DNA from 3 places in the Bacillus hominis genome. Region 3 is predicted to be linked to each of the others. Evidence: predicted binding sites of a transcription regulator. Region 3 holds the regulator's gene; each other region holds the start of a gene.
What was found. Region 3 encodes CtsR, which represses protease genes until heat stress. Its sites were predicted from a motif close to ATGGTCAATAAAGGTCAAACA; they were not measured.
Positions count from the first base shown of each region.

Region 1 (3,281 bases), 4.6 Mb from region 3:
ATTTGAAGATATTCGAATTGTTCGCGATATGCGTAATTCAGTAAATCGTTTAGTTAACTGCGAAACAGCTAATTTAAATAAAACAATTGGTGCAGCGCTAAGGCAAATTGAGAACATCCGCTATATTGATGAGACGGTTGGGCTTGATATTTTGCCAGATAAATTAAGAGAAATTGCACAGTTACGAAGAGATTATCAAGATGTAACATTGAAAGAGTTAGGTGAGATGGTATCCGGGGGGAAAATTAGTAAATCGGGTATTAATCATCGTTTGCGTAAAATCGATGAAATTGCAGAGAAATTACGCGCGGGGGAAACAGTAGCAAAAAAATAAGAGGTTAAAGGGGAAATGGAGCTGTGGTTCAAAAATTGGTTAAAGTTGCATTAAAAAACGGCTTACAAGCACGTCCGGCTGCGTTGTTTGTACAAGAAGCAAATCGTTTTCATTCTGATATTTTCATTGAGAAAGATGGAAAGGCAGTTAATGCAAAGAGCATAATGGGGATTATGAGCTTAGCAATCGGAACTGGTAGCATGATTACAATCACAACAGAAGGTTCAGATGCAGAAGAGGCTTTGGAAGCATTAGCTGCATATGTACAATAAAAGGCTATCGCGAATGTGCGATAGCTTTTCTTTATTTTGTTGTTTGTTTGTGGGTTGAGTTTAATTGATGGAAGTACATGATAATAAAGAAGCGCCCTGTAATAGGGCGCTTCTGCTTTTTGTTATATCTAGCTCCAGCGGCTAGAATCTCCGGTCGTTTCGCCCCTTCATTCGAGGCAAAAAGCGCCTCGGAACCAGGGCTCCAACGCCCTGCGATTCTGAACGAGCCGCTTCCGCTTTTAGTAGTTATTAACGATTTGTAAAGATCTTATCGATTAAGCCGTATTCTAGAGCTCTTTCTGCTGTCATGAAGTTGTCGCGGTCTGTGTCGCGTTGTAGAACTTCAAGTGGTTGACCTGTGCGGTCAGCAAGAATTTGGTTTAATTTTTCACGTAAGAATAGGATACGTTTTGCAGCGATTTCGATTTCAGTCGCTTGACCTTGTGCACCGCCGAGTGGTTGGTGAATCATTACTTCACTGTTTGGAAGTGCGTAACGTTTTCCTTTTTCACCTGCTGCAAGTAAGAATGCACCCATAGATGCAGCCATACCGATACAGATTGTTGATACTTGTGGTTTAATAAACTGCATTGTATCGTAAATTGCCATACCAGCTGTGATAGAACCACCAGGGCTGTTGATATAGATGTGAATATCTTTTTCTGGATCTTGAGATTCCAAGAATAAAAGCTGGGAAACGATTGAGTTTGCTACGTTGTCATCAATTGCGCTACCAAGCATAATGATGCGGTCTTTTAATAGTCGAGAGTAAATATCGTAAGCGCGTTCTCCACGATTTGTTTGTTCAATTACTGTAGGAATTAAATTCATCTGTTATTTCCTCCTTTAAAAGCTTTCTTAGTCTTATAATACAATTATGGTCAATGAAGGTCAAACGAAACCACTTTAAATCAAAAAATATGTAGTTGTATCATGATTTATTCGCTATGTTTTTAAAATTCCCTGCTTATGTATCTTCAACATCATAACCGAATTACATAAATTTAAACGTGATTAAAGGTGTAGAAAAGGCAAAAGAACGCCTTTTTACTGAAGCGTTCTTTCGGTATTTATTCTTTTAAAAGATAGGTTACTTTATTTAAAATTGTTTCGACTTGTTTCGCGTTTTTACTATACATTTCACTTGCTGATTTCGATTTTGTTTCTAAAGAAAATAGCTCAAGATCAGCATGGCATTTTTTTAAAGATGCCAATAGTAAAGGTTTGTTTTGAGGAGAAGGCATTTGAAGTTTGTCATTATAAATGTCGATAGTAAGTTGTCCGTATGAGTCAACTTGAGCGAGAAAGACATTTTCGATGACAACACCGAGTTTTTCTAATTCTGAATGTAACCAAGCACGGTTATGTCCACTTGCTGAAAGAGGTTCATCTAGTACATTTCCATCCATAATAACAGTTTGTGGTTCTTTCTCATTCGGCACTTTTAATCCGAGGTCTTTTGCAGTAAGTGGTTGAGCATCTTTCTTTAATAATACATTTAATTCTCCGCTCGGTTCTAAAACGGCAAATTCGACTTCAGCTATACTGAATGCACCATTTCCTCTAAGAAGTTCAAGTAACTCGTCGCTTGTATATTTTTCTTTCTTTAAATTATCCTCAAGTACTTTGCCATCCTTTATTAAAACTGTAGACTTCCCTTCAAAAAAATCTCTAGCAGTTTTGTTTTTTAAGGAAAGAATTCCGACAAAAAAAGGTACCGAAGCGAAAATAAGTATTGCAAAGACACCATGGAAAAATTTTTGGTCAAGCCCTGTAGCTATTTGAGCGGCGATATCACCGATTGTCATTCCCGCTATGTATTCAAAAAAGGAAAGCTGAGAGAGTTGCCTTTTTCCTAAGCATTTTGTAATAGTGAATAAAATAATTAATATGAATACAGAGCGAAGAATGACAAGTGTCCATTCAGGCAGGTGAGACATAGTCGTTTCCTCCAGTCTACTTAAAACCCTTTATATTGAGGTTCTTCACGTTCTAATAATGAAACTCTATCCTTTAAATCAGCGATAACACTGTCCATTTCTAACATACATTCATGAAATACGCGTTTTGCTTCGTCGTCTGTAGAATTTAGCGAAAGAGAGCTTAAGCTTGCTTGAGCGCCCCTTAAACTAGCAAGACAAGTTTTTACGCTAGCGATAACAGTCATACAAACACTCCTTATCCTTTCGGTTTGAATAGCAATGCGCCAATGAACCCGAAAATAATAGCTGCTGATACACCGGCGCTCGTTACTTTAAACATGCCGGTAATGACGCCAACAATTCCATGTTTTGCAGCTTCTTCCATCGCGCCGTGAACGAGGGCGTTACCGAAACTTGTAATCGGTACAGTTGCCCCAGCTCCAGCGAAATCAATTAATGGTTCATACAGATTGAATCCATCTAATATAGCTCCAGCAACAACGAGTGTTGCCATTGTATGGGCAGGAGTAAGTTTACCGACATCAAACATAAGTTGACCAATTACACATATAAGCCCACCAATGACGAAAGCCCAGAAAAAAATCATTGCAATGCACCTCCAAATTCAATCGAAACAGCGTGAGCGATACACGGAATTGTTTCTTCTTGTTGGAATGTAAGAGGAGATAGTAAAGCACCTGTCGCAACAACGAGTATCCTTTTGAATTCTCCTTTTTTCATTCTATTTAATAA
Region 1 is NZ_JAUCFS010000005.1:4,650,021-4,653,301, reverse strand. It holds gene whiA (DNA-binding protein WhiA) at 1-334, shown strand, start outside; gene QUF93_RS26910 (HPr family phosphocarrier protein) at 358-606, shown strand; gene clpP (ATP-dependent Clp endopeptidase proteolytic subunit ClpP) at 856-1,437, opposite strand; gene QUF93_RS26900 (DUF421 domain-containing protein) at 1,677-2,546, opposite strand; gene QUF93_RS26895 (DUF1657 domain-containing protein) at 2,567-2,773, opposite strand; gene spoVAE (stage V sporulation protein AE) at 2,785-3,135, opposite strand; gene spoVAD (stage V sporulation protein AD) at 3,132-3,281, opposite strand, start outside.
Region 1: the regulator CtsR is predicted to act here: its motif matches at 1,484-1,504, upstream of clpP (ATP-dependent Clp endopeptidase proteolytic subunit ClpP).

Region 2 (3,281 bases), 1.0 Mb from region 3:
CTGTTGTTCAGCGCCACTTGAACAAGAAACGGCACTTGCAACAGCGTCTCTAGCTTGTTGGAATAGTAAGTTCCCCATTTAAACCCCTCCAAACGAAGAGTTACTTCTCGCTTTTTCTGCCTCAGCTAATGTACCTCTGTACGGGAATCTTGCATCATGCTTCATAACAGCATCGGCTCCTTGTTGGATAAAACGTTTTGATTTGTTCTTTTTACCCATTCGAAAAACCCCCTTTATTCAGCTGAAAACAATTGACGCGCTGACTTTTGCGTCTAATAATAGTATGAGCGTTTGGCGAAAACTATAAGCAGGGAATTTTTAGATTACAACCCAAGAACCTCTTCTAAATATAGAGCGATACCATCTTCTTCATTCGTTAATGTCGTATGATTTGCGAGTGATTTTAATTCAGGAATTGCATTACCCATTGCGATTCCATGACCAGCAAATTCGATCATTTCAAAGTCGTTATCCTCATCACCAAAAGCGATAATTCGCTCTTTAGGAATATTATAATGGCCTGAAATTTTTTGTAATCCGACAGCTTTATTTAATCCGCTTTTTACAATTTCAATAATTGGCCAAGGCGCACCCCATTTTCTATGGTCGATGACTTCAGCATGCATATCTGTTAAATGTTGGCGGATTGCAGCAGAATGCTCGTCATGTGCATCGATTAATAAGCAAGTTGGATGGTCGTTTAAAATATTTAATAAATCTCCTGTGAAAATCTTAGGAGAGCCGAATTCAAAAATATGTTTTTTATCTTCATCAATTTCACGGACATATACATCATCCATGACTTCAGCATAGACATTTTTCACGCCGAACTCAAAGCAAGCTCGGACGATTTCTTGCGCTGTTGAAAGTTCAAGAGGAGAATGATGTGTTCCCCAATTTGAATCAAGAGGGTGATGCACGTAAGCGCCATTAAAGTTTACAATCGGTGTATTAAGATTAAGTTCTTTATAATAATCAAAACTAGCACGGAATGGACGTCCCGTTGAAATGACGACGATATGTCCTTGTTCCTTTGCTTTTGCAATTGTCTGTTTCGTTCGAGTGGAAATTATTTTGTTGTCTGTTAATAAAGTGCCGTCTAAGTCTAATGCGATTAAATGTTGTTTACTCATAATTTCACCTCTTATAATAATTTTTTTGTATCTATCTGTATTTCCGTTTTTAATATGCAGAAATAAGAGGTTAGACTGGGTGAGACCACCATAGATGGAAATTTCACTATATATCCATCTTACGTCGCAAAGTGCTGTGGTGTCTACTATTTCTCACTGGAAATGCAGAAAAGTCAATAACTTTTCGGAAAGTTCAAATAATGTTTCTTTCATTATGTACAAATTGTGAAAAGGGTTACATTGCTCGTATGAGGAGGCTTATAATGAACATGTAATCTTCTCGTATATGTTTGACTCTCCTTTGAAACTGGCCTAAACTTTGGTTGGTTTCTTTTTTTTCAACAAATATGCCAATAATTCCTGCTTAAGCTTGTGTAATTATATATATGTACGTGAGTAAACGGTAGTACATGTTTCCTAAACATGACAGAAAAGCTTTCTTTTAAAATGGATATACTAATGAGGCAAGACGTCATGGAAGGAGAATGGAAATGGGACAAAATCGCAGGTTTCGTTCAGGGCAAAAGGCGCCAAATGATGGCATTTACGTAGAAATTGGTGAAACGGGAAGTATGGTGAAAGATCCACAAATGGTGAAATTAACTGCCGGGGAAAGGTTTCCGGAGAACGCAAATCATAACCGTCAGTGGACATATAAAAGAAAACCGTAACAGAAGCCGCAATCGTTATTGCGGCTTTTTTTGATTAGGGAAATGAATGTTACTTTTTTCTTTTTCCAATAATAAGTTTGAACTACATAAGCAAAATTATTGTATAAAAAAGTCAGTTGGCGTATAATCAAATTAAAGGTCAAAGAAAGTCAAACATTTGGAGGGCTGTAAAGATGGACTTAAATCAAATGACAACGAAAACACAGGAAGCGATTATGAGTGCTCAATCTTTAGCGGTATCTCATCATCATCAAGAAGTAGATACTGTTCATCTATTGCTTACGTTATTAGAGCAGCAAGACGGATTAACAGTACGTATTTTTCAAAAAATGAATGTCGATATAGAAGCGTTAAAGCAAGGCGCCGAAAATTTAATTAAGAAAAAGCCTTCTGTAACTGGAAGCGGGGCAGAGGCAGGGAAATTATATGTAACAGGTGCTTTGCAACAACTGCTTGTGAGAGCAGGAAAAGAAGCAGAAAAATTACAAGATGATTATATTTCAATAGAACATGTATTGCTTGCTTTTTCTGAAGAAAAAGGCGATATAAATCAATTATTTACAAAATTTCATATTACGAAAAACAACTTATTACAGTCTTTAATGACAGTTCGGGGGAATCAAAGAGTGACTAGTCAAAATCCAGAAGCAACTTATGAAGCGTTAGAAAAATATGGCCGTGATTTAGTGGCTGAAGTAAGAGCGGGGAAAATTGATCCTGTAATTGGCCGAGATAGTGAAATTCGCCGCGTGATCCGTATTCTTTCACGTAAAACGAAAAACAACCCTGTTTTAATCGGGGAACCAGGTGTTGGGAAAACAGCAATCGTTGAAGGATTAGCACAGCGTATTGTGAAAAAAGATGTACCGGAAGGATTAAAAGATAGAACAATTTTCGCTTTAGATATGAGTGCACTTGTGGCCGGAGCAAAATTCCGCGGTGAGTTTGAAGAACGTCTGCAAGCTGTATTAAATGAAATTAAAAAGAGCGAAGGCCGCATTCTATTATTCATTGATGAACTGCATACAATTGTCGGCGCTGGTAAAACAGAAGGAGCGATGGATGCAGGAAATATGTTAAAACCAATGCTAGCTCGTGGTGAACTGCATTGCATCGGGGCAACAACGTTAGATGAATACCGTAAATATATTGAGAAAGATCCAGCGTTAGAAAGACGTTTCCAACAAGTATTAGCAGAAGAGCCAACTGTTGAGGATACAATTTCGATTTTACGTGGTTTAAAAGAGCGTTTTGAAATTTATCACGGTGTAAATATTCATGACCGCGCGATTGTAGCAGCATCTGTTTTATCAGATCGATATATTTCAGATCGTTTCCTACCAGATAAAGCAATTGATCTTGTTGATGAAGCTTGTGCAACAATTCGAACAGAAATTGATTCTATGCCAACAGAATTAGATGAAGTAACGCGCCGCATTATGCAGCTGGAAATTGAAGAAGCTGCTCTTGGGAAAGA
Region 2 is NZ_JAUCFS010000005.1:1,130,523-1,133,803, forward strand. It holds gene QUF93_RS08105 (DUF3813 domain-containing protein) at 1-78, opposite strand, end outside; gene QUF93_RS08110 (hypothetical protein) at 79-219, opposite strand; gene QUF93_RS08115 (Cof-type HAD-IIB family hydrolase) at 324-1,133, opposite strand; gene QUF93_RS08120 (YjzC family protein) at 1,625-1,804, shown strand; gene clpB (ATP-dependent chaperone ClpB) at 1,978-3,281, shown strand, end outside.
Region 2: the regulator CtsR is predicted to act here: its motif matches at 1,940-1,960, upstream of clpB (ATP-dependent chaperone ClpB).

Region 3 (3,281 bases):
GCTCAATACTTGAATTTTGTACAATTAATTCTCTAGCCATTTTTTCTTGATGGATGATTTGTTGAATGACACTCTTTAAATCTGCAATAATATCTTCTTCTGATTTCCCTAGTGTCATTTGATTTGACACTTGAAATATATTACCTAACGCTTCGCTACCTTCACCGTATATTCCTCTTACTACTAGCCCTAATTTTTGAATTACTTGTATAATACGGTTAATTCTTTTCGTTAAAACCAGTCCCGGCAAATGAATCATTACCGAAGCCCTTAATCCTGTACCGACGTTAGTGGGGCAACTCGTAATATATCCAAGCGATTCATCAAAAGCATATTCAACCTGTTCCTCGATCCAATTATCTATTTGATTGGCACTTTGAAGCGCCTCTGATAACTGCAAACCTGAAAACAGGCACTGAATCCTAACATGATCCTCTTCATTAAGCATGATACTTATATGTTCACTTCCTGATAGTAGGCATGCTCCGTATTCTGTTCCTGCAAGATTTGGACTAATTAAATGCTTCTCAACTAAAACTCTCCTTTGAAGAGGATTTAATTCATTCATTTTTAATAGTTCAAACGCCCCAAAAGGTTCTACAGGTTTATTTATAAACTTCTTCTTAAATAACTCATGAATCTGTTTAGCTTCTTCCTCGTTTTGCATAGTAGAGAATTGATATTTTTTAAAATTACGAGCCAAACGAATTCGACTACTTAAAACAATATCAGAATCAGGGCCATCCCCCTTCATCCATGGACTAATCGCTTCATTCATAATTCTGTCCAGTGACATAGAACTATTCCCCCTCTCTATGCTCACTAAGCTGATTTTCAAGACCTCGAATTTTATCTCGTACTTCAGCCGCTTTCTCAAATTCCTCTTTCTGTACATATTGTTTCAGATTGAGTTTTAGTTCATCTAATTCTTTCTTTAAGTAGATATTTCCTTCTATACGTTCAGGAATTTTTCCACAATGTTCTGTATGCCCACCGTGAAGACGTTTTAACAATGGTTTTAAATGCCCCTTAAATGTATCGTAACAAGAAGCACACCCAAAGCGTCCCACTTTTGTAAATTGTTCATATGTCATCTTACAATTCGGACATCTTGATATATTTGTATTTGAAAATGCATCTTGCCCTTCTTCAAACATTGCTGGTTCACTATGCAATAATCCGGCTAATAGGTCATGGAATGAAAAATTAGACTGCGGTGATTGAAAGAAAGACGTATAGCCACTTTGTTCTGCACATTGCTCGCAAAGATGAACTTCCGCCTTTTTTTCGTTGATTACTTTTGTATAATGTAAAGTTGCTGGTCTTATATTACAGTTTTGACAAGTCATCGCTATCTCCCACCTTTACAACAGGAACGATCTATCTCATGATACTTTTCATACATTACTAGATTGTTCTCTTTTCTTAATCCATTTAGTAAAAGCACATGTCATCTTTCAAAATCCCTACAATATTAAACTGCATTATCTTAGTTATCATTCTTAACAAAAGTTATATTTATTTATATTTCAGTGTTCTTAACATTGCGCATAATATTCGAGCCCTAAGTTCATCTCGAGAAGGGACATCCATTAATAATACAGAACGATCTAGTACGCTTAGCATAAGTTTAGCTTCACGATTTGTTATAATACCCTCTTCTATTAAACGTATAATCATGCTTTCTGCATTTCCTTGCGCAACACTATGATCAATCATATGAAGCATTTGATCAATAATGTCTATATCGTCATGCAATTTGACTTTTATAATGCGAATGTAACCCCCTCCACCTCGTTTACTTTCTACTACAAATCCTCTTTCTAGTGTAAAACGGGTATTGATTACATAGTTGATTTGAGACGGCACACAATCGAATCGATCAGCGATCTCATTCCTCTTGATTTCAATCACATTATTATTGCTTAAGTCAATAACTTGCTTTAGATATTTCTCAATGATATCAGATATATTTCTCATTTATCCGCCACCTTTATTGACTTTGACTATCTTTGACTTTAATTATATACGTATTAAAAAAATTTGCAACTCTTTTGCTTATTCACTATCCTAGCCACATTTCACAATCTTTAATCAAAAGGACGATTCTTTAAGTAAAGATTTTTTAAATTACTATGAATTATAAAAGAAAACACGAAAAAACACGAGTCAAATGACTCGTGTTTTAGTTGCTTGGCGACGTCCTACTCTCACAGGGACAAGGTCCCAACTACCATCGGCGCTAGAGAGCTTAACTTCCGTGTTCGGTATGGGAACGGGTGTGACCTCTCTGCCATCATCACCAAACTATGAAGGCATATTCCTTCAAAACTAGATAACATTTGCTTCATATTATATGGTTAAGTCCTCGATCTATTAGTATTCGTCAGCTCCACATGTCACCATGCTTCCACCTCGAACCTATCAACCTGATCATCTTTCAGGGATCTTACTAGCTTACGCTATGGGAAATCTCATCTTGAGGGGGGCTTCATGCTTAGATGCTTTCAGCACTTATCCCTTCCGCACATAGCTACCCAGCTATGCCCTTGGCAGAACAACTGGTACACCAGCGGTGCGTCCATCCCGGTCCTCTCGTACTAAGGACAGCTCCTCTCAAATTTCCTACGCCCACGACGGATAGGGACCGAACTGTCTCACGACGTTCTGAACCCAGCTCGCGTACCGCTTTAATGGGCGAACAGCCCAACCCTTGGGACCGACTACAGCCCCAGGATGCGATGAGCCGACATCGAGGTGCCAAACCTCCCCGTCGATGTGGACTCTTGGGGGAGATAAGCCTGTTATCCCCGGGGTAGCTTTTATCCGTTGAGCGATGGCCCTTCCATGCGGAACCACCGGATCACTAAGCCCGACTTTCGTCCCTGCTCGACTTGTAGGTCTCGCAGTCAAGCTCCCTTATGCCTTTGCACTCTACGAATGATTTCCAACCATTCTGAGGGAACCTTTGGGCGCCTCCGTTACACTTTAGGAGGCGACCGCCCCAGTCAAACTGCCCACCTGACACTGTCTCCCGGGTCGATAAGACCCGTAGGTTAGAATTTCAATACAGTCAGGGCGGTATCCCACCAGCGCCTCCACCGAAGCTAGCGCTCCGGTTTCAATGGCTCCCGCCTATCCTGTACAAACTGTACCAAAATTCAATATCAGGCTACAGTAAAGCTCCACGGGGTCTTTCCGTCCTGTCGCGGGTAACCTGCATCTTCACAGGTACTATAATTTCACCGAGTCTCTGGTTGAGACAGTGCCCAAATCGTTAC
Region 3 is NZ_JAUCFS010000005.1:91,600-94,880, reverse strand. It holds gene mcsB (protein-arginine kinase McsB) at 1-796, opposite strand, end outside; gene mcsA (protein-arginine kinase activator protein McsA) at 801-1,349, opposite strand; gene ctsR (transcriptional regulator CtsR) at 1,519-1,980, opposite strand; rRNA gene rrf (5S ribosomal RNA) at 2,192-2,307, opposite strand; rRNA gene QUF93_RS02895 (23S ribosomal RNA) at 2,357-3,281, opposite strand, start outside.